Regions from separate parts of the Paenibacillus sp. Z3-2 genome, predicted to be linked through region 3. Evidence: riboswitches for the same ligand, from Rfam matches in the RefSeq annotation. Region 3 holds a riboswitch; each other region holds the start of a gene.
The links. A riboswitch is a leader RNA that binds a small molecule or an ion and turns the genes downstream of it on or off. The one in region 3 is predicted to bind cyclic di-GMP.

Region 1 (10,967 bases), 290 kb from region 3:
CCAAGTCAACCCAAAAAGCCAATGCAAACTGCAGGTGAGATTTCTGACCAAACCATCTCCCTTAATATGTTAAATGCAGTAAAGTCGGGGGCGTTAATGAAAACAACAGCTGCATTAGAATCAACGAATCCAGTTGTACGCCGCGTACTTGCGGATTCCTTGCCAAACTGTATTGAGATGGCTTATGAGATCTCGATTTATCAAAATAAAAATGGTTTCTACCAAGTACCGCAGCTTGCTCAGCAAGACATGCAGCAAATGCAAAATAGTTACGCTCCTGCAATGCTTCAACCGCAAATTCCTGGTAACCTTCCTCACTAAAAATGAAGCGCCGTATCTCGAAATGAGATACGGCGTTTTATTTGTTTGTATTTCAAACTTCAAAACAGGACACCTAATGAAAGCCATCTTCAACCTAAGGGTGCTCAGTTATACTGGATAAAGGAACTGTCATTTCCTGCTCCGAGTCTCCGACAGGATAAATTCGGGCCGTTTCATCCTCATTGACATGCTGGATAAAGATAGGGGTATCCTGATAAGTTACCTTTTTCATAATGGTCGATTCAGATATTTCGATCGCTCTTTGTTTGTTCATAGGAGTTCTCCTTATTCCGAGTTTCATTTGTTTGATCAATAGGACGGTGAGTAGATATTGTTATTTTTTGGTCGAGTTGTGACGATTGTCCTTGAATTTCTGCGGCAGCCTCCATCTGATTATTCAGCTGCTGTTCAATCTTCCGATTCCATGTGCTTCTTGTTGCTGCCTACTCTTAGCCAAAACGATTCCTCCATGTTGTGATCGATTTTTATATTCTTTGCATCATTACATTGCACTAAAGCGTGTAAGCTTATGCAAAGTTTGTAGGAAAATCATTGAAATATTTTATTTGCTATACAAAATATGACGAAATTTGTCGAAGATATTCTTAACTTACTTGAAGGAGACGTATGATGAGCATAATAATTGTGGACGACTCCAATCTAAATTTATCCTTTATAAGGGACGTGTTAACTAAGGCGGGATATTGCAATATACAAACTGCCAGTTCTGCAGATCAAGTATTTGATTTATTAGGCATAGCTGACGGGAATTCCCCCCGTAAGCCGGCAGCGGTAGATTTAATTTTGCTGGATATAGTCATGCCAATAATGGATGGGATTACGGCTTGTAAAAAGATAAAGGAGCATGCTGTTTATTCTGATTTACCAATTATTTTCTTAACAGGAGACAGAAAACACTTTAAAGAGGCTTTTAATGCAGGAGGCATGGATTTCATAGAGAAAGGGGGACCGGAATATGAACTATTGGCCAGGGTTAAGTCAGCACTCCGATTAAAAAAAGAGATGGATATCCGTAAAACAAGGGACAATCGGATGCAAAAAGAACTACAGTTGGCCAAACATTTGCAAAATAGCGTGCTAAGCCCCTCTATTATGGAACATAACATTCAAATTCATGGGAAGTACATTCAATCGGAAGAAGTATCTGGAGATATGTTCTATTGGACTCGTATCGATGAGCATCGATACGGAGTTCTTTTAATTGATGTTTCAGGCCACGGCTTATCATCTGCATTGATCAGTATGTCCGTTAGATCCATGATGGATGAGATGGTAAACAGACGAGTGGACCCTGCTTTAGTCTGTGATGAGCTAAATCGGCAAATGATACGTTTATTTACCAACAGTAAACTCACTGTTTATTTTACAGCAATATATATACTTATTGATCTCAATGTAGGGGAAATATATTACTTCAATGCAGGGCACCCTCCAGGTTTAGTCTTGCTTGAAAACAGGGAGACGATTCAACTCAAAGGAACGACTATACCTATTGGAATCAAAACAGAGATTGATAGTCGTATACAGACATGGAAAATACAAGGGGAAACTAGAATATTACTATATACCGATGGCTTGGTTGAAGTTCCCGGTCACTCAATCAAAGATGGGATTTCCCAACTAGAACGTTATGCCAAGAGTTTGATTCACCTCGATAATGATTCTTTTGTGGACCGAATTGAAGAATGGGTTCAGCACAAAACGGATGATGTTTGTATTATCTCTATAAATCTAAAATAATTTGGTAGAAAAATGTTGTATTTTGTCGATTGAATGGATATAATCTAGGAGAAAATAATAGGGATAAAGTACTAATTAAATTGGGTAATAAAGGCAAACTCACTGAAAGGTGGGGACGCAAAGCCACGGGCCTAAGTGTAATCATATAAGGCGGCCGGGTTGCCAAAAGGGGGTATAGCGACTTTTCTTTTTGGGATTAGTCCTTTTTTTCTCACGGGGCAATGCGGATTAAGCCGATAGATGAGTGAGGGGTATATAATGAAAAGGACTGTGATATCCAGAGGGAAGACGGTAACCGAAGCTGTCAATCTCGGATTGGAACTGCTCGGTGTCACAAAGGAAAACGCGAATATTGAAATCATCGAAAATGGGTCTAAAGGGCTATTTGGAATTAGATCTAAACCGGCATCCGTTAAAGTTTCAGTTATTCAACCCTTAAAACAAATACCAGGAGAGCTCATTTCGGATATTAATACGGATTGGAATGAAACGAAGATGGAGGCGGAGAATTATGTAAATTTAAATGCCTCTCCGCGGTCTGTAGAAGGTAAGGTATGGGTAGAAGAAGGGCGAATTATGGCTCAGGCCTCGCCTGATAACTATCCTCTTATCAGTCCGGTAACTGGTGCCCTAATCAGGAAAAATGGAACTTTGATTGATCAAACCGTAACGGTGACCGAGCTTGATGAAATCAGTATTACGTTGGATGAGGATAGAATTGAACCCGTCTGGAAGATTACAGTGGATGAAGACCTGATGAAGGTAACAGTTAGCGTGACTCCTGGATATCGACTATATCGCCGTTTGCTTGATTCAGCCCCCAGTACCCATTTGTTAATCGAGTTCGAAGAGATCAGACAGCCCAGTTCCATTGTGCCAGAAGTGATAACCTCTTTCTTGAGAGAGCAAATGATCACTTATGGGATTATATACGATAATATCTTGAAGGCTTGCAACACAACAGAGCCAGGGTCTTTTCAAATTGCCTCAGGGCTCCTCCCGACACAGGGTATTAACGGCAGCTTTGAAATGGCATTTGATACGTTAGCCAGAAATGTACAACCAAAAACACGAAAAGACGGTACAGTCGATTACCGGGAGATCAAAGAGTTTCCAACTGTAAATGAGGGGCAGATCCTCGGACAAATCAAACCTCCCATATCGGGAACACCTGGCGTAAATGTGAAAGGGGAAGATGTTCCGCCTCTACCCGTTTCTGCAATTGTTCCATTGGAAGGAAAAGGGACGCTCTGGACGGAAAATGGCACACAAGCAGTAGCCATTAAGGCGGGGATGCCGCAGATTCATCAATACGGACTTCGTGTTCGGGTAGCGATTATCCCCAAACTGTTACATGGTGGGGACGTAAACATGGAGACGGGTAATATACATTTTCAAGGCGATGTAGAGATTACGGGGTCTGTGCAAGACAACATGAAAATCGAAGCAAGCGGCAGCATTCTTGTACACGGCAATGCAAATATGGCAAATTTAAATGCTTCCCAATCTTTAATAGTACATGCCAATATTATATCGAGCAAAATTACGGTCGGAAAAGGAAGCATGCTCCATGCAGAAATGGAGCCTATGCTAAAGGAAATATCGGTAAAGATGCGCTCATTGAAATCAGCTATTGAACAAATCAGTCAAGCAGCTGCCTTCAAAATGAATGACTTTAATGCTTCCGGCTTGCGTCCCTTACTAAATGTGTTATTACGAGGGAAGTTCAAAAGTTTTAATGAAATACTCCATCAAATCGATGAAAAAATCAACATGAATAAATCCTACCTGGATGAGGACTGGCATCTCTATGCGAAACAAATCCATAGCGGATTTTTAAATACGCTGAACAGTCATTTCCGGGGAATTGGAGATCTGGAAGACTTCCAACAAGTGACTGAATACCTTCATTCCATGGTTGAGCCTCCAGTAGAAAATAGTATATTCGCAAAGTTCAATTACGCACATAATAGCAATATCTACTCTGGAGGCGATATTAGCATAAGCAAAGGTTGTTATAACAGTATGGTGTATTGTCAGGGTCATATGGAGGTCTACGGGTTCCTCAGAGGAGGAGTATACTTCGCCAATAAGGGCTTAAGTATTAATGAAGTGGGCACAGAGGGGAATGTAACTACCAAATTGCATACACCTGAAGGCTCTGATATTCAGATCCGAAAGGCTTACACCGGAACTACTGTACAGATTGGCAAACAAGTTCACACTTTTACCAAAGATACTCAACAAATCCACGCCCGTCTTAATGAGGATGGGGAGCTAATACTTAGTTAGGAGTGGTTTCTATGTTCACATATGAATTAGCGATTCAAAATACTAATGCCATCGTTATCTGCAAGGGTGATATCGATATTGATGCCAGCGACCTGTTTGAGGATGATATTCAGCCCGCATTAAGAGGATGTACAGTTATCTGTTTCGACTTTACAGAGGTCTATTTTGTAGATTCTTCAGGAATAGGGTTGATTATCAAGTTAGTCAATGACCTGCAAGAGTCCGGGGTAACCGTACGGATTGAAAAGATCAGACCGGAAGTTGTAGAAGTATTCGAACTTTTGCAGATTGATGAAATTCTTGGTAAAGAAACGTTTGCGTAATTAGTGGTAAAGCTGATTTTCCGGTTTACGCTGGAAAATAACATATATGCGCTAAATTTAGTGCAAAACGGCTTGGGGGGGAGGGACTTGTTATGAAGAATCGTATCCTTCGCATCGTGTACAGTAGTGCTGTACTTGCTGCACTTGCACTGGCAACAGTGGTTCAAAGACCTTGGAACTAATGAATAAATAATGCAGGGACCGGAATCACTCCGGTCTCTCTATCCAAAAAAAATCAGGGTGTGAGAAGAATGATTTATTTTGTATTAGCAGGTATCATCATAGCATTCTTCTTAAAAAGGGATTTGGTTTATTCCCTGCTTCATCTCCATTTCAAAGCTTCAGTGCTCATGTTCAGCAGTCTGGGTCTCCAGATTCTTCTTGCTTACTATACTAAATATACAGGGAATAAGATCCCGTACTTACTAGAGGTAACTTTTTTCATGATGCTGGTATGTCTCTGGCTTAACAGGGCGAAGCCGGGCATCAAGTTGATCCTGAGCGGGTGTTTGCTGAATTTCATCGTATTGACTGTTAACGGGGGAAAGATGCCAGTATCTTTAATCGCTTTGAAGGCAGCGCGTCTAGAACATTTGAATGACTACAGTCATTCATCCCGTCATCAAGGTATGGAAGACAGTCATCTGTACTGGCTTGGGGACTGGATTCCCTTTATCACCCCTGTAGGCACTAATTATGTACTGAGTCCCGGAGATGTCCTGGTTGGATTTGGTTTGATTTTGTTTATCCTCGGTATATCCAAACGGAGAATTGCTGCTTATGAAAACCATTAACCTATACACAGTGGCGCTTTTTATAACAGGAGTATCGGCCCTAATTTACTTAATTTTTAACAGCAACGACATTCAGTTTACTGGTTCCATCTCCATATTGATATTAATCATATTATTAGATTTATTTCCTGTCAAATTGTTAAGCGGGGATGAATATAGCGGTGGAATTATGGGCTTTCTAATTCTGCTTATAGCCTATGGTCCGGAGACCGCCATATTCGGTATGTATCTTAGTACGATAATGTATTTCCTCAAATCCTCACATTGGAAAATACACAAGCTGGCTTTCTATCGTCTGTTCTCAACGATAGGGATGTATACCATTTGTATTTTCATAACCCATCTACTTATTGTAGTACTGGGAGATATATCGATATATATTATTTCGGCTTTCGGGGCGATGGTTTTTGAAACAGTCAATATCCTCTTGATCTCCGGAATCTATGCTACTGTGACAGGGGCAAAGTTTTTTGAACAAATTCAGTTTAAGATTAAAGAAGTAATTATTCCTGTCTTACTGTGTACGGCCGTCGTTCCGCATTTTATGGAGGAACTCGCAGATCATTTGGTTTTTGAGACATTCCACACGGCTATATTCCTATTTTTTATCATCTTTTTTTCAAGGAGTTTTCTTCAACAATTCCAGCTTCGTAAACGGGCTTCTGAAGAGTTCATTCGTCTTTGTGAGTTCAGGCAGTCGCGCCCCTTTCACGGCCATGGTTCAAGAACAGGTGAGATTATGGAACATGTCTTGGATCGGGTCGCCTATTCCGGGAGGAAAAGAAATGAGTTAATTATGACGGCCATTCTTCATGATATCGGTAAGACCAAGATCTCCTCCCATATTCTTACGAAACGCGGAGCTTTGTCTCTGACAGAGGAGAAAGAATACCAATCTCATACTGACGAAGGTGCCGAAATTATTTTTAATATTATGGGCAATAAACAAATCGCGGATTGGATTAGATACCATCACGAAAGGTATGACGGAAAAGGGTTTCCATACGGTTTAAAAGGTAAAAAGATCCCTCTTGAATCTAGAATCATAAGCTTATGTAATCAGTTGGATCATCTAATGCTTGAATATAGTAATGACGAATACGTTATCCAAAGTCTTCAACTGTTATCAGGAAAAGTGCTTGATCCGCTTCTAGTTAGTTATCTGGATGTATCAGATATCGAATCCATCCGTAGTATGTTGGTGTATCAGAGAGAGCCTGAGAAGTATGCGTCTGAGCCCGAAGCGAGTACCTGTGACAACGGAGCATTCATTGGTGGGACAAGCCTCCTTAAATATAGTTTCAATGAGGGTTTTCTCGGTGATATACCTCCAACGGACATGCTTGATAGCATAAGTGATCTAGCCATCCGTTCTCTTCAGAAGGGAGATGCCTTCTTTGAGACTCTTAGAAGCGGCGGAAAATCCTACGAAGCACACTTCTATCCTGAAAATGAGCAAGTCACAATTGTTATGACAGATATTACACCTGCCATCATTTACCGCGAGGAAATGCATCGTAATATAATGAGTTCATATAAAGATGTTATAGAGACGCTTTCCAATCGTAAGGTTGACCTTTGTCTGATTCAAGAAGAGATCAAAGAGCAACTGGGGACATTTATTGCTACTTTAGAAGTGAATTCAAAAGCAGATGTTGCTTTAAGCAGGACTTTTGTTGCGGAGCACTACGCTGATCATTCGGATGCGAAAAGATTGATGCACATCAAGCTGGCTGTTTCGGAAGGGGTGACCAATCTGATCAAACATGCTGAGCGAGGGAAGATTTCATTATATCGTCGGAATGATATTCTACAAGTACTCATTACCGACAACGGATCAGGTATTCCTCTGCACGAACTACCCAAAACTATTCTCATATCCGGATATAGCAGCAAACGCTCCATGGGTAAGGGGTTTGCCTTGATTCATGCTTCTTCCGATCATGTAGCGCTTCATACGAACACGATGGGAACTTCTTTACTGATGGAGTTTTTAAATACGAAAGATGGTGAGGAGGTGTAGTCATGCGTAAATTGATGCTCGTAACGCCGATACTTTATATGATTTTATTCTATGGATGGATGTATCTTTTCCAGGAAAATCAGTTGCTCAATCGCCGGGGGTTGAACCTGTTCCCTATTATCGCGGCTACGTTCTGTCTTCTAATCTTTCTGAGGAATACTATCCTTTTCCAGGGAAAGCAGAGAGTTTTCTGGCTGCTGTATTGCTGCGGTACATTATGTTTTATTATCGCGCAATGTATCTGGCTTTATGATCAATGGAACTGGCATGGCTCCGCTTCGTATCCTGCCGAATCAGACCTGTTTTGGTTGATGCAATATGCGCTATATTTGACTGCATTAATTTATCAGTTAACCATGTTGAGGGGAATTATGGGTGTTCGCTCTCTCTTTAATATTATTATTTTTATGGTTACGTTTGGCATTCTAAGTTTCCACTTCCTTATTGAGCCTATGCTGCAAAAAAACGAAGCTATTCCGGCACTTATTATTACTTTGTCCTATCCTATTTTTGATTTAGGTTTTTTATTTGCAGCAGTCAGTTTATACTTTCATTCCCAGCGTAGTGTCCACCGAAAGATGATCCTGATAATAAGTTTAGGGATTTTCATACAAGTAATTGCGGATGTGCTTCATTACTATTATCAATCCAATAATACTTATCAGCCGAACAGTTTCATTGATCCGTTATGGATGGTTCCGATATTGCTTAATGGAGCCGCCGGCCTCTATGTCCGGCAACATGTACGTGATTTCTGGACTGAAATCAAACCAAATGTGTTTAAGGAAAAGGCCAATGACCTGCTCCCCTATGCAAGTGTAATCGTGCTGATGGTCGTTATACTGGTGAATACACAACACAACGAAGAATGGTTACTGATCGGGCTACTAGTGGTTATGCTGCTCATCGCCATCAGTCAAATATTGATTATCATGTCTAACCGTAATTTGTTATTGGCCCTCCATCTCAAAAATGAAGAACTTGAGACAAGCGAGACAAGATATCGACAACTCGTTGAGATTTTACCAGTTGGGATCACTATTGAGGTGGAGGGTAAGCTTGTTCTCGTCAATAAGGCAGGCATGGAAATGTTAGGAGCGTCATCGCCCGAGGAAATATTGGGCCGAAGTGCAGCAAGTCTGGTTCACGAAGAGTATACCGACATTATTAAGCAAAGACATCGAGAAGCGAGTGCAGGGAACATTGTGGTTAAGCCGTTCGAATTTGCCGTTCGGAGACTAGATGGGAAAATGATCGATGTGGAATCTACACTAACCCAAATCAAGTATAATTGCAGCAGTGGATTTCTAATCGTTGCACAAGACATTACAAAACGTAAGCAAAATGAGAATAATATCAAAACCATGGCTTATTATGACAGTTTAACCGGGTTACCCAATCGGGCGAGGTTCTATGAGCAATTAAATATAGAAATTGAAAACGCAAAAATCCATCAACATCTGTTGGCAGTTATGTACATGGATCTGGATAGATTCAAACTGATTAATGATTCCATGGGACACAGTGTTGGAGATTTATTTCTGACTATGGTTGCAGAAAGAGTGAACGGAATACAGGAATTAAAAGGTAAGCTATACCGACTTGGCGGTGATGAATTTTGTCTAATAATTAATACAACTAATCAGGAAGGCGCTGGAGATATCGCACAAATGATATTGGATGAATTTTCTGCTCCGTTCACATTGAAAGATAGTGAATATTACACTTCACCGAGTATTGGAATCAGCATGTACCCACTAGATGGAACCGGTTCTGAGGATTTGGTTAGGGTTGCGGATATTGCAATGTATAATGTTAAAAAGAGTGGAGGGAAAAACTACCAATTCTATAATAGAATTTTGGAGCAGGATAACTCAAATACCTTGGATATAGAAAAAACCTTAAGAAAAGCGATTTTAAATAAGGAGTTTGTTCTATATTATCAACCGAAAGTGGATTTAATTAAAGGCGGTGTAATCGGGGTAGAAGCCCTGATTCGCTGGCAGCATCCCAACAAGGGGATTATCCCTCCCCTGGATTTTATTCCGACGGCAGAAGAAACCGGTTTAATTGTTCCGATCGGTATATGGGTATTGGAAGAAGCTTGTCTCCAAATGAAAAGGTGGCATGACGCCGGTATGGAGAAACTAAGTATTGCAGTAAATATCTCACCTCGCCAGTTCAGTGATCGAAACTTAATTGGCAACGTGGAGCGGATCCTACAAGAAACCGGTCTTGATCCCCGGTGCCTTGAAATCGAAATTACCGAAACAGTTATGCAAAATATTCATGAAACCACGATGTTACTTTATGAACTGAAGAAACTGGGTGTTCAGATTTCAATCGATGATTTTGGGACAGGGTATTCGTCGCTGAGTTATTTGAAATATTTGCCAATCGATTATTTAAAAATTGATAAGTCTTTTGTTAGGGATATAACGGAGAATTCAAAGGATGAGGCGATTATCCAGACCATCGTCGATATGGGGCACCATATGAAGATTGAAATTGTTGCCGAAGGGATCGAGAATGAACAACAATTAATTTCGCTTGTGAACCTTCGTTGCAATGTGGGGCAAGGTTATTTATTTAGTAAACCCCTGCCGGCTAACGAAATTGAACTACTGTTTGGTTAGAGGAGGTCATTGATATACTGGCATTAGTCATAGGTGATCCCTTTTAAAAAAACTCACCAAGTGGCTTGGTTACTATGAAACAACATAGTGACCAAGCCACTATTTTTATTCATCTGTGAGGATGTTTATCATATTTGCGCTCATATCTTGTCGGATTGATCTTTATGCATTCGTGCAACGAATAAAGCTGACTATGCTGTGGTTCAAGCTGTTCCTTTTCAAGACTTCAGTAATTGTAGATGCGAATATACTAAGCGCAATACAGCGTAAACACAAACAAATGGAAGCATATTACCAATTAACCGCTAATCAGAAGGGAATGTGTTCTGGCTCACAAACTGACAAATTGGCTGTTTAAGCAGCCATCACAGTCCGATAAGGATGGTGGCAATTCTAAACAAGCTAACAGCCAAAATCCAACGGAATCTAAAGTCCTGAGTCATACGCTCAAAATAACTTGAATATTCTGAAATCGAGAATGGGCCATAGTACGGATTTCGTTCTCCGCAGTTGGAAAACCAAACAGGAAGATACAACACTGGCTATAAGTTATATTGGAGGCCTAATTGATCAGCAAATTCTAACATGCCTTCTGGAGGATCTCACGGAAGCCTTTCGACATGTATCCATCTCCGATCAGAATCCCGAAACTTGGTTGATGAATTATACACCTATAGGGAGTTTGATCTGTCTTAAGAACGAAAAAGAGCTAATTGATGCGATTCTTAATGGTCAGATTGCACTAATTATTGAAGGTGGTTCAAAAGCTTATGCTGCCTCCATTAGCGGTGGGGCGAAGAGGGTGGTTGAGGAGCCA
Region 2 (10,967 bases), 3.1 Mb from region 3:
CGTCTACAGAAGAAGGCAATATTTTAACGGAAGAACAACAATGGCGTAAACTTCGTTATGTGAAGGAAATTGCAGAAGAAGTTTGGATTTAATCCATTTAAATAACGGAGGGGATGTAAAATGACGATCCAAGCAGACCAAGAGACAATTATAGTTGAAGCGTTCATTAATGGTCAAAATGTAAAATCCCTTTCGCAGTTAGCAAAAGAGAATCCGACAAACCCAACAGAGATCGTAGGTTATTTCCCTGTCACTACGAAAGAACAAGCGGTTGAAGCGATTGAAGCGGCGGCAGGGGCTTTTAAAACATGGAAGCAGACCTCCATTGATGAACGCATTATTATGATGCGCAAGGCGATCGAGAAGATTAGAGCAGCTGAGAATGAAATTGTGCATTTGCTGTCCAGAGAGCATGGCAAGCCCCTGTATGATGCACACGGTGAAATTTATGTTTCGTTAATGTGGATGGAGTTTGCTTGTAATGAAGCCAAATCGGCTCTACAGGAAGAGATCAAAGAGCATGAGAATGGTAAAACGATTCTTTCCTATGATCCAATTGGTGTGGTGGCAGCGATTAGTCCATGGAACTATCCCATTGCTTTATCTACGATTAAGATCGCTCCTGCCTTACTTGCGGGCAACACGATTGTGCTTAAACCAAGTCCATATGCGCCACTGGCGGCAGCGAAGGTGGCAGAGATTATTGCGAGCGAGTTCCCGGCTGGTGTAATCAATGTCGTTCATGGTGATGCGGATGTGGGCGTTGAACTGACTAGTAATCCTCTTGTTACTAAAATCGCCTTTACAGGCGGAACCGCAACAGCTAAGCATATTATCAAAGCTGCTTCGGAAACGATTAAGGATATGACGCTTGAGCTTGGTGGTAATGATGCGGCTATCTTCTTGGAAAGCTTTGATGTTCATGATGAGCGAGCAATGCGTCGGATTGTCATTTCTAATTTCTTGACAGCAGGTCAAATCTGTATGATCGCCAAACGTGTGTATGTACACCGTTCTATTTATGATGAGTTTGTGGAAAATTATATAGAGGCGGCTAATCGCTGGGTTCGAATTGGTGATCCATTTGATTCAAATACGACAGTAGGCCCGATTAATAACCTGAAGCAGAAGAATTACGTGCTTGGTTTGGTGGAAGATGCGCAAAATCGCGGGGCTAAGGTCATCCCTCTCGGCCAAATTCTTGATCAGAAGCTGTTTGACCAAGGTTACTTCTTACAACCTACGCTTGTTTTAGGTTGCGATGTTCATGATCCGATTGTGGTGGAGGAACAGTTTGGTCCTACGGTTCCGATTCTGCCATTTGACAATGAAGAGCAGGTTATTAATCTACACAATGAAAGCATATATGGATTGACGAGTTCTGTGTGGGGGAAAGAAGAGGATGCCATCTCCGTCGCACGTCAACTCGAAGCTGGAACGACCATGATCAATACAGCTGCTGTGCAGGGTCTCGACGTTCGGTTCCCTTTCGGTGGCTTCAAGCAATCTGGTATTGGCCGTGAATACGGCGCGGAAGGTATCCGCACTTATACAGAAAAACATGTCATCAACGTTCCGAAGACACTGGATCTTCCTTATATACCAGAGTAAATCTTATATCACATCACTTCGCATCTACAGGGAATGTACATGTGAAATTGAATGTAGGTTCTAAGAAATAAAGAAGCCACTCCATTTTTTGGAGTGGCTTTGTACTCAGCTATTATACGGTGAACGGCGGCTATCTTCTACCTAGTGTCTCCCAAATTTCATGGAGCCAGGAGTCGAACTCAGCATCTTTGTCGCCCTCGTAAGTATCATAAATATCCAGACGTGTCTTTTGCAGTTTTTCCTTAAATTGCTCAAATGTGTGACCTTCAGGAAGGCTTTTTTTAATCCGTAGCAAAATTTTGTTAGTACCTTTAAACAGCTCACCTTTGTTTTTGGCAGGCATTTGTACATCTTCATCCAACTGCTTCAGCTTGAAATATGCGGCTTCACGCACCTGGAACACCTGATCACTTGTCAAAACATGCTGCAGCAACTTAATGGTAGGGGCTGTATCCCAGTTCCCCAATTCGTTCACCGCATTCAGTCTGTCTCTCCAGCTTGACGTCCGATTAGCCGCTCGTTTGAGCTCTTCAAAGTTTTCCGGTAGTTCGTTAACTGCTCCAATATCATGGTTGTTCGTCAAAATTCAATCTCCTTAATCATCGCCATCTCGGCAGAATGATGAATGTTATTTATGTGAACACTATTATAGCACGAACCTGACTAAACTACTCCTATGAAGCCGATTGACAGGCTGAAAATCACATTCACCAATTCATGTTTTTGCATGGGCAACAGGATGGGAATATATGTGTTCCATCCAGCTTGCCCACTTATTTTTGTATGTAATCACTCATAAAGATGATCACCCTATCTATTCTCCTCGACCATCTTTTTTTTCTTAATGAAGTCTACCGTGTACACCCAACCAATCAGTCCACATAAAACAAAACCAAACGCATGCAGAGATCCGTAAATGGGAATGAAATCGAGTATAGTTAGGGAAAACATGTTTCTCAGTAACGGATAGAAAATAGAAAGGACGACAACCGCGTAAAAGGCTAGACAAGATAGGCCTAAAAAGATGCTCGCCTTATTATCCAAAGCGTTTTTCCTTAAGTAAGTAAGGAGATAAGCGGTGTAAACCACAATATTACAGGCGAAAAAAGTGACACCCATGTATTCAGTTGGCTTGGAGAAAATCATACCAATAGCAATCAAGATGGGTCCGATGATATCGATGGCAACGACCCAGGGATACCAGCTTTTCTTCGTCATGATGCGTCCCAGTGCACCAATAAAAATTGGAACGATAGCAGATGAGAAATGAAAGTGGAGCGAACTTAACGCGTGCGTTGCAGGATTAGCTTGGAAGAGGTTTAATTGATATTGATATAAGGTAAACCAAATGCCCCCGATAAAAAAATAAACGAGCCCCGCGCCAATCGCTATTTCCGCTGCTTTTCCTTTAGAGATCACAATAGTGGTCAAGCCATAGATGCCAAGCAGCAGTGTGAACAGTAGCCACCCAAGGGACAGAATCCCTGGGATTGCCGTACTTTCTAACCCCCACATCTTACTACTCATTACCGAGGTCAGGGTAAGAAGCGCAGCGGGAAATTGAAGCCATTGAATAGCAGCATAAATCATTCGTTGATGTTTATTCTTCTCGTCATGGTTCAAAAGTAAAATCACAAGAGGTACAATGACGAAAGCCGCAAAAAGTAGAAATTTCTCAACAAGTTCGAATTGAAAGTAATCAAGATAAAATATCAGAATGGCTATGATTGCACCGGAAAACGCTGGTGCTAATAATGATTTCATTAGTTGCTTCAAGGAACTATTCATGGGGTTTCCTTTCTAACTACGTTTATCGTTATAACTGCCTGCATCCAGTTGTGTAGCGTTCTCTAGTATAGATCGGCAATTCTTCTTTAGTAGTCTAACACATAAATAAGCTTATCTTACTGCGAGAAGGATCGATATGGGAGAATATCAGTCAGATCAGTGATATGATTTTCCCCAAGAAAACGAGAGCTATGCTCACCGAATCGCTCTTCACAAGGGTAGGGACCCTCAGGTGAAGTACCTTTAAATAAAGGGAGGTCAATGGTTTGGAGTGGTGAAATGATGAATGATTGCAAATCAGAGGCAGTTCTTTCAGGAGACTCTATCTCTAACAGACACATGTAGATTTTTCGCATATAATATCAAAAGAAGCTACCAAAGTACTATATTAGACATAATATGATAAAATACAACAAAAATAAGACTTGAGCACCTTGCATTTTTATAAAAAAAGACTCAATATTTAAGTAGTTTTGTTACCAAGTATTACACATAAAACCCGTACGATAAGAGCAAACCTGTTGAAAGGCGGGGACGCAAAGCTACAGGGGCTAATGGTTCTATTGACCTATGCCAGCCAGTTGCCGAATACGATGGAAACCTCCGTCTATTGGCATTTGCTTTTTGGATGGGGGTTTTAGTTATTCTATTGAAGGAGTCGGGGGCTGTGAAATAGCCGGTATCGGTTTTTCTAAGTCGAAAACTACAGCTCTTATGACCCTGACATAGTAGTTAAAGAGGAAAGTGAGGGAGAATGTAGAGTTTTAAAAGATATCATACGATTCTTGGGAAGGGATGGATCTAAATGCTTAGCAACAACATTAATTTAAGGAAATTCGGGATTATGTTTCTAATTTTCATCCTAGTTTTCACGGGCATGGGGTTAAGACCAGGAATGCAAGTCAGCTATGCTGCTGAAGAAGGAACAAATTTGGAAATTTATGTATCTAGTGTATCCAGCGGAGGCAATGACAAAACAGGTGATGGGACCCAGGAGAAGCCGTATGCTACATTGAGTATGGCTTATAGTCAGATTAGTGACGGGGGGACAGGAACGATCTACCTCCTGGACGATATCACACAAACAACTAAAAACTCAGAGGCACTTCAGCTTAACTTAGACAAGCGTGTTACGATAACTACGGCCCCTGAAGTAAATACTGTTACGATTAAGCGTGGGGAGCCAAGTGGTACTAATGCTCTTGATACGCATTTTGATTTAACTAAAGGCGAGCTAACATTAAAAAATATTATCATTGATAGTAATTACAATAATCAGAAGATCAGTGGAAGAATAATTAATGTCTATGCTGGTTCAAAACTAATCATTGAAGAAGGTGTTATTCTAGGTGGTAGTTATTCTGAATTTCCAGGAAGCGTAATCCATCTCAAGGATCCTGGTTCGGTTGTAGAAATGAGAGGTGGGGAAATTAGAGGCAATAAGCGTGATTTGACAGGTGCGGCGGTCGCAGTTGATTCTGGGACAAAATTTTATATGTCCGGTGGCCTAATCACGCACAATACTGGCGGAGGAGTTCAATCTCGCGGTACCAACGGCGGAGAGATCTACCTTTCGGGCGAAGCGCGTATCACGGGGAATACAGATAATTCAGGCAAAGCGCTGAATGTTAACCTGGAAAGCAATAAAACTCTGACTCTAAACGGTGTGTATACTGGAGAGGCAGGTATTACCACGCAGAGTATGGTACCAGGGACGCAGTTTGGACAAGCAACAGAAGCCGGTTTGGGCAGTATCGAGCATCTGATTGCCGACTCTGGCGCTATTCTTGCAAGTTATGATGCAAGTCAGAATTTGGTATGGCGAGCATTCAAGAATGACTTGAACCAACCGAGTACCGATGGTGAGGTAACAGGAAAAAAACCGACGCTGAGCGGGGTAACAGAACCTAATGCTACAGTAACGATTAAGATCGTTAGTGCAGCAGACCAGTCTATCGTCGTTTCTGAAGAGGTAACTGCTGACGTGAACGGGAACTGGAAGCTTCCAGTTGCTAATGCCCTGAGTGTAGGTGCTTATACGATCAATGTTACAGCTAATAAAAATAATACACAGTCGGAACCTGTAAGTAGAAAATTTGCAGTTTCACCTGATGTTTATGTATCTAGCGGTGGCAGTGACACCACAAATGATGGAACTCGAAACCATCCTTACGCTACATTGTACAAAGCCTATCAAGAGGTGAATGATGGAGGAACGATATATGTCTTGGACAATATCGATTTGTCGGTCAAAGCTGATAATAACGGCAAAATGTACTATCTTCATTTGAAAGACAACAAGCATGTTACGATTTCTACGGCCTCCGGCGTAGATACTGCTGTGATTCAGCGTGGATCGAGTAAAGGTGCGGCAACAGGTGAGACGGGAGATATAGACACACTTATGCATCTTGAGCAAGGTCAGCTTACATTAAAAAATATTATTATTGATGCTATTTATGCCAAGGGTGAGGTAGGAGCCTTCACTGGAAGAATAATGAACGTCTATAATGATTCAAAACTGATCATTGAGGAAGGTACTATTTTACGTAATAGTACTTCCACACATGGAGGAAGTGCAATCTACATCAAAAGTGATCTCCCTAGTAGAGCGGTTGTAGAAATGAGCGGAGGAATAATTACAGGTAATACGCATGCGTCTTCAGGTGCGGTCTTAATTGATTATAACTCAGAGTTCAACATGACCGGAGGCATAATGGCTGAAAATAGTGGCGGAGGAGTTGTTATCCGCGATAAAGGTCAGTTCAATATGACCGGAGGCGAAATTACTGGCAATAGTGGCGGTGGTGTTAATGTCCTCACGGGAAGTAAGTTCAATCTTTCCGGTACAGCACATATTACGGGGAATAAAGTATCGGGCCAACAGACCGAGCGAAACGTTAATTTACAAGGCAATACGTTCCTTACTCTATCCGATAATTTTACCGGACAAGCCGGTATTACCGCAGAAAATCGGATGGCTGCGGGAGGCAACTTTGGACAAGCAGCCACTAGCGGTTTGACGGGGCTGGAGAATCTGATTGCCGACAACAATTCAAATCTTTATGCGGCTTATGGTGAAGGTAATGCTTTGGTATGGCAATTACAGGTAGACCCGAGCACTCCATTAGCTGCACCAAGCAATGTGAAAGTGACTGGAGATCAGTTAACGTGGGATGCAGTCGAAAATGCAGAAAGCTACGAAGTGAGCATAACGGATAGTGAAGGCAATATCAGACCAGTTACTGTACCAAGCGGAACGACACTTGACTTGTCGACTCTAGAACCATCGTTAGCACCTGGTGAATACACCATTACGGTAATGGCGAAGTCGAATGACCCAGCGTATGCAGATTCGCAAGCATCGGCACCGGTGACGTACACCGTACCAACCCCAGCAACTTCATTAGCTGCACCAAGCAACGTGAAAGTGACTGAAGATCAGTTAACGTGGGATGCAGTCGAAAATGCAGAAAGCTACGAAGTGAGCATAACGGATAGTGAAGGCAATATCAGACCAGTTACTGTACCAAGCGGAACTGAACTTGATTTGTCGACTCTAGAACCATCGTTAGCACCTGGTGAATACACCATTACGGTAACGGCGAAATCGAATGATCCAGCGTATGCAGATTCGGAAGCATCGGAGTCGGTGACGTACACCGTACCAACCCCGAGTACTCCATTAGCTGCACCAAGCAATGTGAAAGTGACTGGAGATCAGTTAACGTGGGATGCAGTCGAAAATGCAGAAAGCTACGAAGTGAGCATAACGGATAGTGAAGGCAATATCAGACCAGTTACTGTACCAAGCGGAACGACACTTGACTTGTCGACTCTAGAACCATCGTTAGCACCTGGTGAATACACCATTACGGTAATGGCGAAGTCGAATGACCCAGCGTATGCAGATTCGCAAGCATCGGCACCGGTGACGTACACCGTACCAACCCCAGCAACTTCATTAGCTGCACCAAGCAACGTGAAAGTGACTGAAGATCAGTTAACGTGGGATGCAGTCGAAAATGCAGAAAGCTACGAAGTGAGCATAACGGATAGTGAAGGCAATATCAGACCAGTTACTGTACCAAGCGGAACGACACTTGACTTGTCGACTCTAGAACCATCGTTAGCACCTGGTGAATACACCATTACGGTAATGGCGAAGTCGAATGACCCAGCGTATGCAGATTCGCAAGCATCGGCACCGGTGACGTACACCGTACCAACCCCAGCAACTTCATTAGCTGCACCAAGCAACGTGAAAGTGACTGAAGATCAGTTAACGTGGGATGCAGTCGAAAATGCAGAAAGCTACGAAGTGAGCATAACGGATAGTGAAGGCAATATCAGACCAGTTTCTGTACCAAGCGGAACTGAACTTGACTTGTCGACTCTAGAACCATCGTTAGCACCTGGTGAATACACCATTACGGTAATGGCGAAGTCGAATGACCCAGCGTATGCAGATTCGCAAGCATCGGCACCGGTGACGTACACCGTACCAACCCCAGCAACTTCATTAGCTGCACCAAGCAACGTGAAAGTGACTGAAGATCAGTTAACGTGGGATGCAGTCGAAAATGCAGAAAGCTACGAAGTGAGCATAACGGATAGTGAAGGCAATATCAGACCAGTTTCTGTACCAAGCGGAACTGAACTTGACTTGTCGACTCTAGAACCATCGTTAGCACCTGGTGAATACACCATTACGGTAACGGCGAAGTCGAATGACCCAGCGTATGCAGATTCGGCAGCATCGGAGTCGGTGACTTATACCGTACCAAACGGAACTGGGGAAGTGAACAAAACAGAGCTGAAAAGGGAAGTGGCTCTATCGGAAGGCTTGACCGCATCCGAGTATACCCCAGCAAGCTGGGCAAACCTAGAACGCGAGCTTGCAGAAGCGAATCGTGTGCTGGAAGACAAGAACGCGACTCAAGCCGATGTAGATCAGGCACTGACCAAGTTACAAAAGGCGCTGAAAGAACTCGTAGTATTGAACGGAGACAACTCCGGTAACGACAACTCCGGCGGTGGCAACACTGGTGGCGGCAGCACCGGTGGTGGTAACTCGGGCACAGTTAATCCAACTATTCCACCGACTCCACCAGCGACCGACAACACGGTGAAACCGGAGAACATCGTAACAACCGTTAACGGTTCAGGTGTATCGTTCGCTTCGGGCACGGTAAATGGTGACCAAGCGACGGTAACGATTGATAAGGACAAGCTGGTAGCTGCCATCTCCGAAGGCAAGGGTCAGGATTTGGCGGTGCATTCGTCGAAAGCAGGCGACATGTCCGTTGAAGGTTTTACAGCAGACACACTGAAACAATTGAATGATAAGGGAGCCAGCTTGAATGTCAGCAATCTGCTGGCGATTTATCCGGTACCCGCTTCGAATGTAAACCTGTCCGGAGTCACTGGACAATTGGGCAATGCGGCGCTGAACGACATTGCGGTGCGTATTGATATTAAACGTTCCTCGGAAGCACTGATTTCGTCTGCGAAGAATAAGGCAGCAGATGCAGGTTATGAGCTGCTGGTCGATCCGGTCGATCTGGATCTGACATTCAGCCATGACGGAGAAACGGTAAGAAGCGGTCAACTGGACGGATATTCGGTGAGATACATCGCTCTGCCGGAAGGTATCGACCCGAACCGGATTACCACAGGCGTTATTATTAATCCGGATGGTAGCGTATATCATGTGCCAACGGTAGTAACTGAGATGAACAACCGCTATTTTGCACGAATTAATGATCTGCGTAGCAGTGGTTCCTATTCGGTCATCTGGAACCCGCAAGATTTTGCGGATGTACAATCCCATTGGGGCAAGGAAGATGTCAACAACATTGCCGCAAGACTGGATCTCAAAGGGAACGGCGACAACACGTTCTCACCAGACCGCAGCGTAACCCGCTCTGAGTTTGCAGAGATCGTCGTTCTCGGCTTGGGACTGATGCATTCGGATGCGCAAACCGCGGATTTCCCGGATGTTTTGGCCAATGTGTGGTATGGCAATGCTGTCGCAATTGCGAATGAATTTGACATCGTTCGCGGGTATGACAACGGCAATTTCAACGGTGGTCAGCAAATCACAAGAGAGCAAGGTTTCGCGATGATTGCCCGCGCGTACCGCTTGATCCAGTCCGAAGGTTTGCCTGGTCAGGAACAGATCGCTTCCACCCTGGAAAAATATGAAGACAGCGCAAGTGTAGCCGCTTGGGCAAAAGCGGATGTTGCACAATTGATCGCTGCGGGAATTATTCAAGGCAACGGACCTGAGCTTCTTAGTCCGAAAGCACAAATGACTCGTGCCGAGGTAACCGCATTGATGGCAAGAATGCTGAAAGCAACTAACTTGATCGATAAGTAATAAGCAATGCAAACAACCATTGATGACCTGAAGTCGTCAATGGTTGTTTTTTTTTCGCTGATAGATCGCTTGAAAAGTTTGAAGGCTCTTGAAGTAGTATAATTGCTTCAAGAATCCCAGTTAGGTTGATGGTGCCGTTTTTGACCAACACTACACCTGAATCCTTGGCAATGCTGGGAGCTGCCTTTATCGTTGAAGAGTCCAACGACTTGACCGATTGTTTCACCGATGCTTAAAACCATTTCGTCTTTCCCGCTTGTTGGCATCAGTGTTGGATTGTCATTTCAGAAGAGAAGGCAACGTAAGTGATGAAGTTGTCCTTCCCCAGATAAACCAAAAAAGAGCCGCGCATTATGCGGCTCTCCATCTATTTTAGCGCCCGCCCGTATTGGAAGCCCAGACCGGAATCCAACTATTCGGATAATTACTATTGGTCAGGGTTGTGTTATAGAGAACTAAATTTCCATCACTTTGCATGACCAGTGTGTCACCCGTTGTGTTAGCTGGCAAGCTGCTCCCATGATGGCCTGCAATCCATGAGCTGGTATTGGGAGACCAAATAGATTGAAGTGTTGAAGTATCAGTTACCCAAACCCGGTCATAGCCCCAACCGTAGTAATACTCATATTTTCCTGAGACAGGATTGAATCCATAACGATAACCATATTGGTATACATCTTGATATGATCCGCCATAAGAGTACATTACCGGCTTCCCAAACGATTCAAATTTGAACGAAAGAGCCCCGCTGTTACTAGTCCCGCTACTCCAAAGAGAAGAACCGTTTTGATAGATGACAAAATTCCCGTCATTCTGCCAGATGGCTGAAAATCTACCATCCTGGGAGGTGAGATAGTCACCCTTCGCCATGCTTTGACCGATCGTGAGCTTATCTCCAAGATAACCCGCAGAAGCCGTTGCTGGTACGGCAAATGCAAGAATCAACAAGCAAGCCATAAGAATTCGAATAGATCTAGGGAAAAGTCGTTTGTTCATTGGACACACTCCTACATTTCATATAATGGTTTTACATAGATAAGTATATTATTTATGTTGTTATGTGATACATTGTTGCATTCAGTTAGGCGTGGTGAAGGATAGGTCAACACTTTCCCCATCGGTGGAAAAGAGGAATTACGAGCCTCTATGGTCTCAGGACCACCTCCTTAAATGGATAGTGTGATGC
Region 3 (10,967 bases):
CTATCACGTAGGTGCTACGCTTGCTTTCTACAACACTGAAATTCTTGAACAAGCAGGTGTTGACTACAAGACAATCAAAACTTGGGAAGATTATAAACAAGCAGGTATCAAGGTTTATGAGAAGACGGGTAAGTACTTAGGAACTGCTGATACATCAGCAATATGGCAAGGGTCGCTGTTGCTTGCTCAGCAAAACGCTGATTTCACAGATGAGAATGGCAATCCAAAAGTTAACTCGCCTGAAATGATTAAAGCGTATGAAATGTTAGTCGATCTGCAGAAGAACAATGTTATTCATACGATCCCTGGTGGACAACCGGATACAGAAGAAGCAAAAGGCGAATACAACAAAGGCAACTACGCAAGCGCATTGATGCCTGAGTGGTACATGTCTCGCTTTGTAAACGAAATGAAGGACCTTAAAGGTAAGTATGCAATTGCTCCATTGCCTGTATTTGAAGAAGGTAATCCTCGTTCCGTTGGCTTAGGCGGTACTGGCACAGTTGTTACCAAGAATGGTAAAGACGTTCAGTTGGCAAAAGAATTTGTAGCTTTTGCTAAGCTTTCGAAAGAAGCTACTACTGAAATCTGGAATACGCTTGGATTCGACCCAATCAACATGGAAGTATGGAAAGATGAGGCTGTAACGAAAAACCCTGATAACGAATACGTCCAATACTTTAAAACAAATGCATTTGATACTTTGAATGAAATCAAAGACGAAATTCTAGCTATCAAATCCGTTAAAGCTTCACCGACGATCGGCAATGTCCTCAATACGGTTACTTTGAATGCTATCTTTGAAGATGGCCAAGACGTGAAGGAAGCGCTGGATGAAGCACAAGCAGCAATTGAACAAGAATTGAAATAAATATAATAAGTAAATGATTTGATTAAACCTGTCGGTAGGTATAGTGGTCGGCAGGTTTAATCTTAGTCAAGGGAGATTGAGAATATGATAAAGAAATTTGTATACTCTCAAAAAGTTGCGCCTTATGTTTTTGTATTGCCATTTATACTCATATTTTTGATATTCTGGTTTTATCCGCTTGTAAATTCATTCGTAATGAGCTTTCAAGATAGGATGTTGGGACAGGATCCTAAATGGATTGGTGAAGCCAATTATTCGAAATTATTAACAGATAAGGTGTTTTTGACGGCTATTAAAAATAGCATTGTGTACATGTTAGGAACCTTAGTGCTGTTAATTCCTTTTCCAATGTTATTCGCCGTTATGATAAACAGTCAGTTAATGGTGGGAAGAGAGTTTTTTAAATCTTCGTTCTTTCTCCCTGCATTGACATCTGTCGCAGTTGCGGGTACCATTTTCCGCCTTACATTCGGTGAAATGGAAGGTTCATTAATGAACAGTTTCCTAGGTCTATTTGGTGTAGAGCCTATTAAATTCTTGAAAGACGGAGAATGGAGTATGGCAGCACTGTTAATCCTCGCATGTTGGAGATGGACAGGCGTTAATATGCTTTACTATCTATCCGGTTTGAAAAGCATTGACAATGAATATTATGAGGCTGCTTCAATTGACGGGGCATCTGCTTGGCAGAAGTTTAGACTGATCACAATGCCATTATTGAAGCCGACCACGGTATATGTTACGACAATTAGTGTTTATGCAGGTTTAGCAATGTTTACCGAGAGCCTAATGATGTTTAACGGTAACAATTCACCCAAAAATATTGGCTTAACCATTGTCGGATATCTGTATAGACAAGGGATTGAGCAGAATAAGCTGGGTTACGCAGCTGCAGTTGGTATCGTTCTGTTAGTCATTGCTATGGTTATCAATTTAACGCAGTTGAAATTTAGTGGAATGTTCAAAAAGGAGGAGGATTAAAGTGGGCAACAGCCAGACGAGGAATGACTTTATTTCCAGAATAGTAATTATTTGTTTATTCATTATACTATTCGTTATAATTATGATTCCATTCTATGCAGTGGCTCTATCTTCCTTTAAACCAGGTGAATCATTAGTTAGATATGGTCTTAACCTAAGTTTGGATTTTAGTATCATGAGTTTTGACAATTTCATTTATCTGTTTACTGGAGAACATGATTATTTTGTATGGTTTTGGAACAGTATGATTTTAACAATCGTTCAAGTGGTTTTAACACTTTTTGTAAGCGCATTTGTTGCTTATGGTTTTGCAGCATATCATTTTAAAGGTAAGAACTTCCTCTTTATATGTGTTTTGCTCATTATGATGGTGCCTTTCGAAATACTGCTGGTTCCTTTGTACAGCCTAATTAATGATTTGAATATGGTGAACAGCTATTCAGCAATCGTTCTGCCGGGTATAGCCAATGCCGCGACAATATTTTTCTTCAGGCAATATCTAAGAAGCATACCCAAAGAGATTATTCAATCTGGGCGGGTTGATGGCGCAAACGAATATGCGATTTATTTCAGACTAATTATGCCGATTATGAAGCCATCCTTTGCGGCAATGGCCATTCTGAATGGTATGAACAGCTGGAATAATCTGTTGTGGCCATTCATGGTGTTGGGAGATCAGAGTAAATATACACTGCCAATCGGTTTAAAAACGTTGTTAACTCCTTATGGCAATAACTATGACCTATTGATCGTGGGCTCCTTCTTCTCCATCATTCCAATTTTCATACTGTTTATTGCTTTCCAGAAATATTTCATAGACGGTATGACTGCAGGTGCTGTTAAAGGGTAGTATATATCATGATGAAACAGGTGATTAGATGGAAGTCCAACAAAGAGTGTTACACGACATTCAACCATGGATTGAGCAGAAAGCTGATCCTTTTATTTACCGACATTCGGACGGTTATTATTACTTCGTAGCATCCGTTCCGGAGTAGATCGGATTGAAATCCGTAGAGCCCAGAACCTTGAGGGGCTTGTTACATCAACTCCTGTAGTGATCTGGAGAAAGCGCGAGACTGGTATCCTTAGTGCCAATATTTGGGCGCCTGAACTGCATTTTATTGATGACAAATGGTACGTGTATTTCGCTGCCGCACAAAAGGATCCGAATATCGAAGGTAACTCTAATCTGTATATATCTAAAATGAGCAATCCGTGGACGCTGACTGGGCCGCAAACGATGATTTCCATGCCGGAATATGACTGGGAGATCATTGGTTATAAAGTGAATGATGGCGCGGCATTTCTTCGCAAGGGTAATCGGGTATTCCTCTCTTACTCGGCTAGCGCCACTGATTTTAATTATTGCATGGGCCTGCTTGAAGCCGATGCGGATGCTGATTTGCTCGATGCCACCTCATGGCGCAAGTCGCAAGCACCGGTTTTCTCGACAGATGAGAGCATCTCTATGTATGGTCCCGGTCATAATTCCTTCACGGTGTCAGAGGCCGACGAAAAGACGCTATTTGTGTTCCACGCAAGAACGTACAAGAACATTATAGGAGATCCGCTGTACGATCCGAATCGCCATACATTTGTGACGGAGCTTTTGTGGACGGCTGACGGCAGACCCGATTTCCGCGGCTCTGTTGCAGCACTTGCACGTTCTATACAGTGAACGAGTGTCCCAACAAGGATGGTTGATGGATTTGAGTTCGTTTATCCAATTTGCCAAAGAGAGACAGTAAGAACATCGAAGGCACCCAGTAGGGTGCCTTCGATTTCGCTCTATAGATAATACGCCGAACCGTATCACAAGTATGGCGAAAATAATCGCCATTAACCTCGTGGATTACGGAAATGTCATCTTTGAAAAATCGAAACTATGCGATCGCTGTATCTTCAATGAGCTTAACAGTCGGTAGTTGGGGTCAATTACTTGTTCCCCAACATATCCACTCACTCCTGCACTCCTTCTACAACTTCTTTCGGTATTTCCCTCACTTTGATATCTCCACCTAAGAAAAGGTTTGAAGGGTAGTACTTTTTGAACTGGGGTGATCGCCTTGGGACCAAGTTCGAGGACGAGGTTGATTGTTTCTTCCAGATTGCTTAGTTGTTCTACAATCTTCTTACCTATCTCATGCGCCTGTATCGTGAAAAAAGCTCTCGGCAAATTGAAGGTTTCGACCTAGAGGAGGGAAAAGGCGGATTATTCCTGTCGACAATCTCGCCGTTGTCAAACCATACCTACAGATAGGGATAAGATTTTATTTCTCTTCTTTCTTCGACGGAAACCACTCGTAGCAGTCTTCAAGAAGGATCTGGATGAGTTACTCTAACATAGGATGGGGCAGATCTGATAGATCAAGCAGGTCAGGATTGGGGGGACCTTCGAAAGAGTGGCGGCTTTTCAGATAAGGGAGTTACAGATTGCGTGTGGCCATAGCGGACGCACAGCGGGCAGGGCAGAGTTGTTCATCACAAAGTAGCCTCAGTCCCTCCCGACTTCGGCGACTAGAGGCATTCCCATCACTTCAATTACCCTGATGTCTCGAATCACCGTCGAACGTGAGATGTTAAACTCTTGCATGATTTCCGAAATGGTAAAATGGGCGGCGCGGTTGTTGATGTACTGCATGATGATGTTAATCCGTTCTACTTTTTTCATTCGGACCTCTAAACAGTATCATATTTTGACATGATTTATCGTGATTATAAACCCATGAAGCGAAGAAACAAATACTTAGAAGGAGCTGTGATGAGGGAAGCACATAACTCTTGAGGAGAAAGACAGCTTTATCGTTGTCGGTGTTGGAACGGAACTGAAGAGCGATTACATGGATTATGCCGGCGTCATGACAGAAGCATGGGTACCGGAAGAACACAGCGTGAGGACAATACCTCGTCATTAAAGGCGAAGGGAAGACGGCCGCGTATTGGACCGTACCATCATTCTCGCATTCTCTATTGCATTGAGCGGGATCGGGCAATTGATGCGATATGGCGGCAATGTTGATTTAGTAACCGATATTGGATTTCCGTTATATATCACGAGCATTCTCGGGACTTGGAAATTGCTCGGAGTTATTGCGATCGTAATACCAGTTTTCCCCCGGCTTAAGGAATGGGGGTATAGCGGTATCTTTTTTCTAATGATAGGTGCGGCCTTATCTCATGTATTCGCTCATGATTATGGGGATGGTGGATTCCATGCTATTCTTCCGCTCTTCTATGCTTCGCTTTGCATCGCCTCCTGGGCGCTGCGTCCGAAAAATCGTTCTTGGTATTGGAACAGAGCTGAAGAGCAATTACACGGATTATGCCGGGCATGAATAAGGAGAAGGAAAGCTTTTGGCGGTCAGCGGAGCAGGATGGAAGGCTTGATACGTTAAAGGCGATTGCTGCGAACGACTATATTTTGCTGTAGACGTACAGGGATTGCCTTTGGTCAAGTCTTGCCAGTAGCCGATAATTACGCCTATGTTGGTGGGCCTAATGCAACGGTTGAGATGGGGCAGCGAGATAGCCTTCTATATGGATTCCGGTTGTAGAGAAGTACAACGATATCAGCAGGCGGAATGAGGAATGTCCGCTATCGTTGACTTCATCAAGCGGTTGACTGTCTAGGGACAAGAACTTGGTTCCTATGCCGAAAAGAACCAGAACATTGTGTCATTTCCAATTAGATTGTTATCTAGATAGTTGCATTAGTGGAATCGTGTTTCAAGATAAAAAAGCGCATTACCATAAAAACGCTAAAATATCGTCAATAACTCACCCAATATACCCAGTTTTTTATTAAAAAAGAAGGCTGTCCCAAAAGAGTCGTTAGCTAACGACCTTTTGGGACAGCCTCTCATAATACGACCGATACATTAGTTCAACGCTTCCAGTTTAAGTGGACACATCCTGCCCAAATTTGTGACATTGAGGTTATCCTTGTACCGAATAGTCGTTTTAGAGTCTTTTCAATATTACCGTTGCTCTAAGGAGACCGCAGGCTGCTCATCAGCCTGGGAATATCCTCCCGTGATGGCACTCGCGTAAAGGCGATGCCAAGGAAGGGTGACTCCTCTCGATCCGCCGCGACATAGCCGACGCGATCCGGCCCTACCGCAGCGAGAAAGTCCGCAGTCTGCGCCATGCGGTCTACGCCCGGTTCCGCGAGGCCGACTGCCAGCGCATAGATACCGTCGTCGCCCATACAAAGGGCGGGCCAGTCTGGCCCCGTGTCCGAGAAGAAGCACAGGTACGGATTGTGGCCAAAGGCATGGAACGCGAGATCGGAGAAGCCGATCTGCCCGAAACGCAGGGGATTGAGTTCGATCGGCACCAGCACGCCGTCGCTGCGCTGCCGGGCTTCGAGGTGGAACGCGAACCGGCGTGCCCCAGGGCCGAGGCGTGCTCCGATTCGGTTCAGCAGCGCGGTGGCGGGCGGCAGTAGTTCTCGCATGATGGGGCGAGAAGTGAAATAGACCACATCCGCTACATCGCCCGGCGTGTCGAAGGGATGCTCGTAGATGCCGGTGATCACCGCCTCGCCATCCCGGTTCCAGAAACCGTCGCAGGCGAACTCGGTTCCCGCGATATAATCCTCGACCAGGAACAGCGTGTCGGACACGACATCAGTGCCGATACGAGCCGACGCTTGAGCGATCTCGGCCAGCGACTGCGTGACGGCCTCCGGCCAGGCGTCAGCTGAGGCCACCACTCGGACACCGATCGAGTTGGTGCCGATGCTCGGCTTTAGCACTACCGAAGTACGGTCGCATGATGGCCTGAACGCGTGGAGTTCGTCGGGACGCAGCTCAACACAACGGAATGCGGGAATGAGATCGGACGTCAGCCGGCGGAAGGCCGCCTTGTCCTTGCACAGGCCCGCAAGCCGTTTGTGCGCGGGGGCGGCAAGGCGCATGATGTCGGCGTAGCTCGGCTCCCAGCCATAGAAGACGGGGTTTTCGTACCAGCCGGACTCATCCGGGACCGCTGGTGCTCGGTCCCCAAGGGTGGCCACGACGTCGTCGAAGGCCGGTTCGGTACAGAGCCGGACCGTGACTTGCGTGAGCGCGGCCTGGAGGACGGGCGAAAGCGCTGGGCCGGAGAGCAGGCAGCAGACCGATTCGTGCGTCAGCACCACAGCCTCAACGGCTTGCCCGGCTGGTATCCGATGAAGGCCTGAACGCTGATCCGGATGCCACCGGAGAAGCGGCTGACCGCATGCGGCTTGCGCGTGTTGATCAGAACCAGCTCACACTCCTGGGGATGGATGACGACCGGCTTCGGCAAGTCGGTGCGCGCGATGGTGCCGTCAGGGAGCCGCTCAATGTCAGCATACGACAGGGTTGGGACGTTCCAGCTCTCGAGCGTGCCGCCAACCGGCGGCATCTTCAGATAGATGTTCGCGCTGAGCTGCTGGTCGAGCGGGCAGACCGACGCAGGCAGGCAGTCGACATGCGGCTTCTCTTCGAGAATGTGCGAATCGTCGGGCGGCATGATGCGCACCATGCCGGCGAACATTTTCCGGCCCTCGAAGGCGGCTATCGAGGCGCCATCCATCCAGGCCTCATCAAGATCGAGCCGGAGCCGGTCGATGGGCGTCAGATTTGGTGCACAAAGATCGCGCAGCCGGCGCAATCCCGGCAGGGCCGCCTGATAGTAGGTCTCCCGTTCGGCGCTGCCGACCGGGCGGCCGTAGGTCGTGTTGAACGGGGTCCCGACACGGTAGACCCCATAATATTTCTGCTCCGGCACGCCATCAGTGTAGACCTCGTGTGTATAGGCATCAAGCGACGCCTGGGCGAGAATGAAATCGATTATTTTCTGGGCTGTCCCTGGAGAGACATAATTCGGTACTCGAATCGCTGGCACTTTCTCTTCGATCAGATCGCGAATGTTCTCAGGCGAGAGGGAATGGTGAATGGGAACTTCATCGTAATTGTCATCAATTATGTTCGAATCAAACATCACATCATTTACCTCCAATTCAATAAATAAGAGAACGTTACTTATATAAATATTTTTTGAAATTCTTTTCTAACGCCACGGTTGTACTTCAACCACCCCCTTAAGTATTTTTTCTACAACGTGTGATGGAGATGTACCCATATATTTACTTTTTGAACAGCACAAATAACCTCTCATCAGGTATTCTTGAAGAATAGACGGAGGTTTCCCGTCGTATTCGGTAACTGGCTGGCATAGCGAATATTCGCCTTAGCCCCTGTAGCTTTGCGTCCCCGTTTTTCAGCGGGTTTGCCATTATCGTACGATATATGGAATTGTCGTGTAATGTAAATTTACCTGATGTTTTGTCATAATGAAATAGAGCTATATGATTATTTATTATTAAATAATTAATCATATAGTCCTAATTTTACAAATAAATCTATTCTTTTTAGCTATTATTTTTGTATATGTTTATATATCATAATGTAGTTTGAAATGGGGTAGGGGGGATTAAACAAAACTCTCCTCGTTAAGCTAACGGGCAGGGTAGTTCCAATATGTGGATTTTCTTGATAAGATAAAGTAGGAAGTTACCTTTTAGTGAAAGGGGGGCATTTAATAAAAGGTCAAGTTTATGTTGAATATAGAAGGCTAGGTTTATTTGCTATAAAGACTGCAGTCAACGATTTCTCCATAATTGAGGTGCGAAATGGACTCCCTTCTTTAAGGGACGAGCTGATCGGGGAGCTTCATTCAATTGGCGAAAAGCAACCATACAATGAGACAACAAAAGAAGATTTAGATGTTTCCAGAAAATTTATACATATAACACTAGCCGAAGCGAAGAACTACATTAAAAAGGTGCTGTTAGAGGGAAATAGTTGATGGAATAGCTAACTCACAAGTTAGTCTAAGGACAAAAAGGAACAACGAATACTAATCTCTAAAAGGGAGGGTAACACAGTTCATAATATGATGAATAAGAGACAATTTATTGAGATGACAGTTAAAGAACAACGTTCTGTAGTACTTAAAATTAATAATCAAGATGAATTTTTCCGTGGTGTTTCTAAAGAATTAAATGAGGGCTCCTTATTTGTTGAAACAGAAGAAGGCATAAACTATGAATTTAAAATGGTTGACATCATTGAGATTTATGCTATTAAGTCTTCATCCCCTGAACATATTGATATACACTCCCCAGTTTAATGAAGGGTAACAAGGATGACCTTGAAAACCTTGTACTCCTGTTTGAAGATTTAAATGACGATGTAAAGAAACAAATTATCTTTTCTTTATCAGAAGTGCTTGGTAAGCAAGTGATCATTTCGAAAATGGATATGGATTCATACAATTTATCTGAGATTGAGATGATTGCTAACACTATAAATGGATATATACTCACTATTAAAATACAGGATATTTTTCATTCGGAAATTTCTGAATTACACAACAATATGGATTTACCTCAAAAGACTTATTTGGGGCAAGGGTTAGATCATAATCGAGGATAAGTTATAGATAAAGTAACATTTTTATTAATCAACTAACGGGAAACGATAGCTCTATAAATTCATGTGAAGTCAATCGTAATAGTGGTTGGCTTCTTTGACTTTAATGATTTCATTTAAACCATAATTTAAACTTCCTAACTCAAATTGTACATTTTGAAGGTGTTACTTCCCCCAACCGATATTTTTAATGATTTTTCATTCATAAAGGACCTGAAACGGGCATTTTTACACTTTTTCAAAGCGAAATAGGAATGTGTGTTTGTAGATGGGTGCATTGGAAGCATAAGTTTGCCATGAGTCGAAATTGGACGAAATAAAGTTGCCGTGAGTCTCCATTAGGACGACTTTTCATTAAACTAACGGGCAGGTTAGTTTAATGATGAATACAACTGAGTAGTAGGATTTTTCACTTAGGGCAAGCTGAAACTGTAATAATTTGCTCAATAAGCAAAACTATTATCTCTTCTTCTTATGCAAACTATACTTGCGAACTAGCTGGAATCTCTACAGGTATCAACATTCAAGACTAACTCTCCGATATAAAGAGTAATAAAATTGGGAGGGATATACATCAAACATATGAAAATCAAAGCAGGAATTATACTACTCTTCCTTAGTATAATTCTCGTAATCGGTGCGTGCTCAGGGAAAGGGAGTGGTAGTCTCCATGTTGAACTTACCGTAACAGAAGTTTTTGATAAGGAAAACCGACTCAAATTCACCGGCATCACTAATTTACCAAATGAAACGAAACTTGTTCTATCTGTAACAGGTGAAGATGAATATTCTGCTCAGACAAAAGTTCAAGTCAATAACGGTATGATAGAAAGTGAGTGGCTCTCTAATAATGGAAAAGGTTTAGTACCTGGAGTGTATAGTCTTCGAATCACATCTCAAGCAGCTATAATACAGCCTGACTCAGTTCAAAACATAATTGGTAAGCAAGGCGAAAATCTTGAGGGTGAGTTTGTTTTGTCCGAAGAGACCCTTGGAAAAATGATTGGATATACATACGCTTTTAGTACGAGTGATTCTCAGACAGTAGCGATCGAGAGCGAGACAATTTGGGATGAGGTGAACGGCTATTTAGCCTCAGAACAATATACACTAATAAGGGAGTTTATTGATAAGATCCAAACACCGAGTCAGGATCTCCAGATGATGTATCACCTTTCTATGTATCATATCTATGACCAAGCTGGAGAATATAAAAAAGCATTAGAGTCCTTGTACAGCATTCCTAAGGGTTACACTGGCCGAAACGAAGATTTAATCAATTATTACAAATACTTGAATGATTTTTATGAGGATGAATCTCCATTTAGCTTTAATGATTACGTAGCACTCTACAGAAAAAACCGAATTACCTCAATTTCCTTTGCATATTATAAAACTGAAAGCGTACAGACAAGTAATACTCAAAACAGTGATGCAGACATATTTTACCAGTATATAATGCAGGAGTTCGATGTCTTAACGAATTACGGAAACAATTACGTTCCTGAAATACACGACCCCATTGTACTTGAGAAAGCTAGTAAACATTTTGGGATGTCCGTGAGTGAAGTAGATGAGATTTTTATGGCTAGAGCTATGCAATTACCATAAAATTATTCCTTTTCTTAAAGGAGAAAATCCATTCTAATTAA

Region 1: it holds a riboswitch for cyclic di-GMP, as region 3 does, so the genes downstream of both, M1D71_RS14205 (flagellar assembly protein A) here and M1D71_RS15425 (hypothetical protein) in region 3, are expected to answer to the same signal.
Region 2: it holds a riboswitch for cyclic di-GMP, as region 3 does, so the genes downstream of both, M1D71_RS29120 (S-layer homology domain-containing protein) here and M1D71_RS15425 (hypothetical protein) in region 3, are expected to answer to the same signal.

Annotation. Positions count from the first base shown of each region.
Region 1 covers NZ_CP096397.1:3,161,258-3,172,224, forward strand. Annotated here, with positions in the region: gene M1D71_RS14190 (spore coat protein) at 1-321, shown strand, start outside; gene M1D71_RS14195 (H-type small acid-soluble spore protein) at 416-595, opposite strand; gene M1D71_RS14200 (SpoIIE family protein phosphatase) at 952-2,082, shown strand; cyclic di-GMP riboswitch class I at 2,165-2,249, shown strand; gene M1D71_RS14205 (flagellar assembly protein A) at 2,323-4,374, shown strand; gene M1D71_RS14210 (STAS domain-containing protein) at 4,386-4,697, shown strand; gene M1D71_RS14215 (DUF5317 domain-containing protein) at 5,048-5,491, shown strand; gene M1D71_RS14220 (HD domain-containing phosphohydrolase) at 5,478-7,514, shown strand; gene M1D71_RS14225 (DUF4084 domain-containing protein) at 7,517-10,150, shown strand; partial or broken gene M1D71_RS14230 (spore germination protein) at 10,629-10,967, shown strand, end outside.
Region 2 covers NZ_CP096397.1:6,533,718-6,544,684, reverse strand. Annotated here, with positions in the region: gene M1D71_RS29140 (5-methyltetrahydropteroyltriglutamate--homocysteine S-methyltransferase) at 1-92, shown strand, start outside; gene M1D71_RS29135 (aldehyde dehydrogenase family protein) at 121-1,611, shown strand; gene M1D71_RS29130 (HEAT repeat domain-containing protein) at 1,742-2,194, opposite strand; gene M1D71_RS29125 (YndJ family transporter) at 2,422-3,399, opposite strand; cyclic di-GMP riboswitch class I at 3,901-3,988, shown strand; gene M1D71_RS29120 (S-layer homology domain-containing protein) at 4,295-9,781, shown strand; gene M1D71_RS29115 (hypothetical protein) at 10,154-10,777, opposite strand.
Region 3 covers NZ_CP096397.1:3,454,633-3,465,599, forward strand. Annotated here, with positions in the region: gene M1D71_RS15380 (ABC transporter substrate-binding protein) at 1-871, shown strand, start outside; gene M1D71_RS15385 (carbohydrate ABC transporter permease) at 956-1,852, shown strand; gene M1D71_RS15390 (carbohydrate ABC transporter permease) at 1,884-2,702, shown strand; partial or broken gene M1D71_RS15395 (glycoside hydrolase family 43 protein) at 2,731-3,533, shown strand; partial or broken gene M1D71_RS15400 (helix-turn-helix transcriptional regulator) at 3,815-4,526, opposite strand; partial or broken gene M1D71_RS15405 (transcriptional regulator) at 4,630-4,722, shown strand; partial or broken gene M1D71_RS15410 (DoxX family protein) at 4,766-5,136, shown strand; partial or broken gene M1D71_RS15415 (hypothetical protein) at 5,090-5,409, shown strand; gene M1D71_RS15420 (ATP-grasp domain-containing protein) at 5,844-6,992, opposite strand; gene M1D71_RS15425 (hypothetical protein) at 6,986-7,822, opposite strand; cyclic di-GMP riboswitch class I at 8,039-8,125, opposite strand; gene M1D71_RS15430 (hypothetical protein) at 8,405-8,689, shown strand; gene M1D71_RS15435 (hypothetical protein) at 8,804-9,013, shown strand; gene M1D71_RS15440 (hypothetical protein) at 9,898-10,926, shown strand.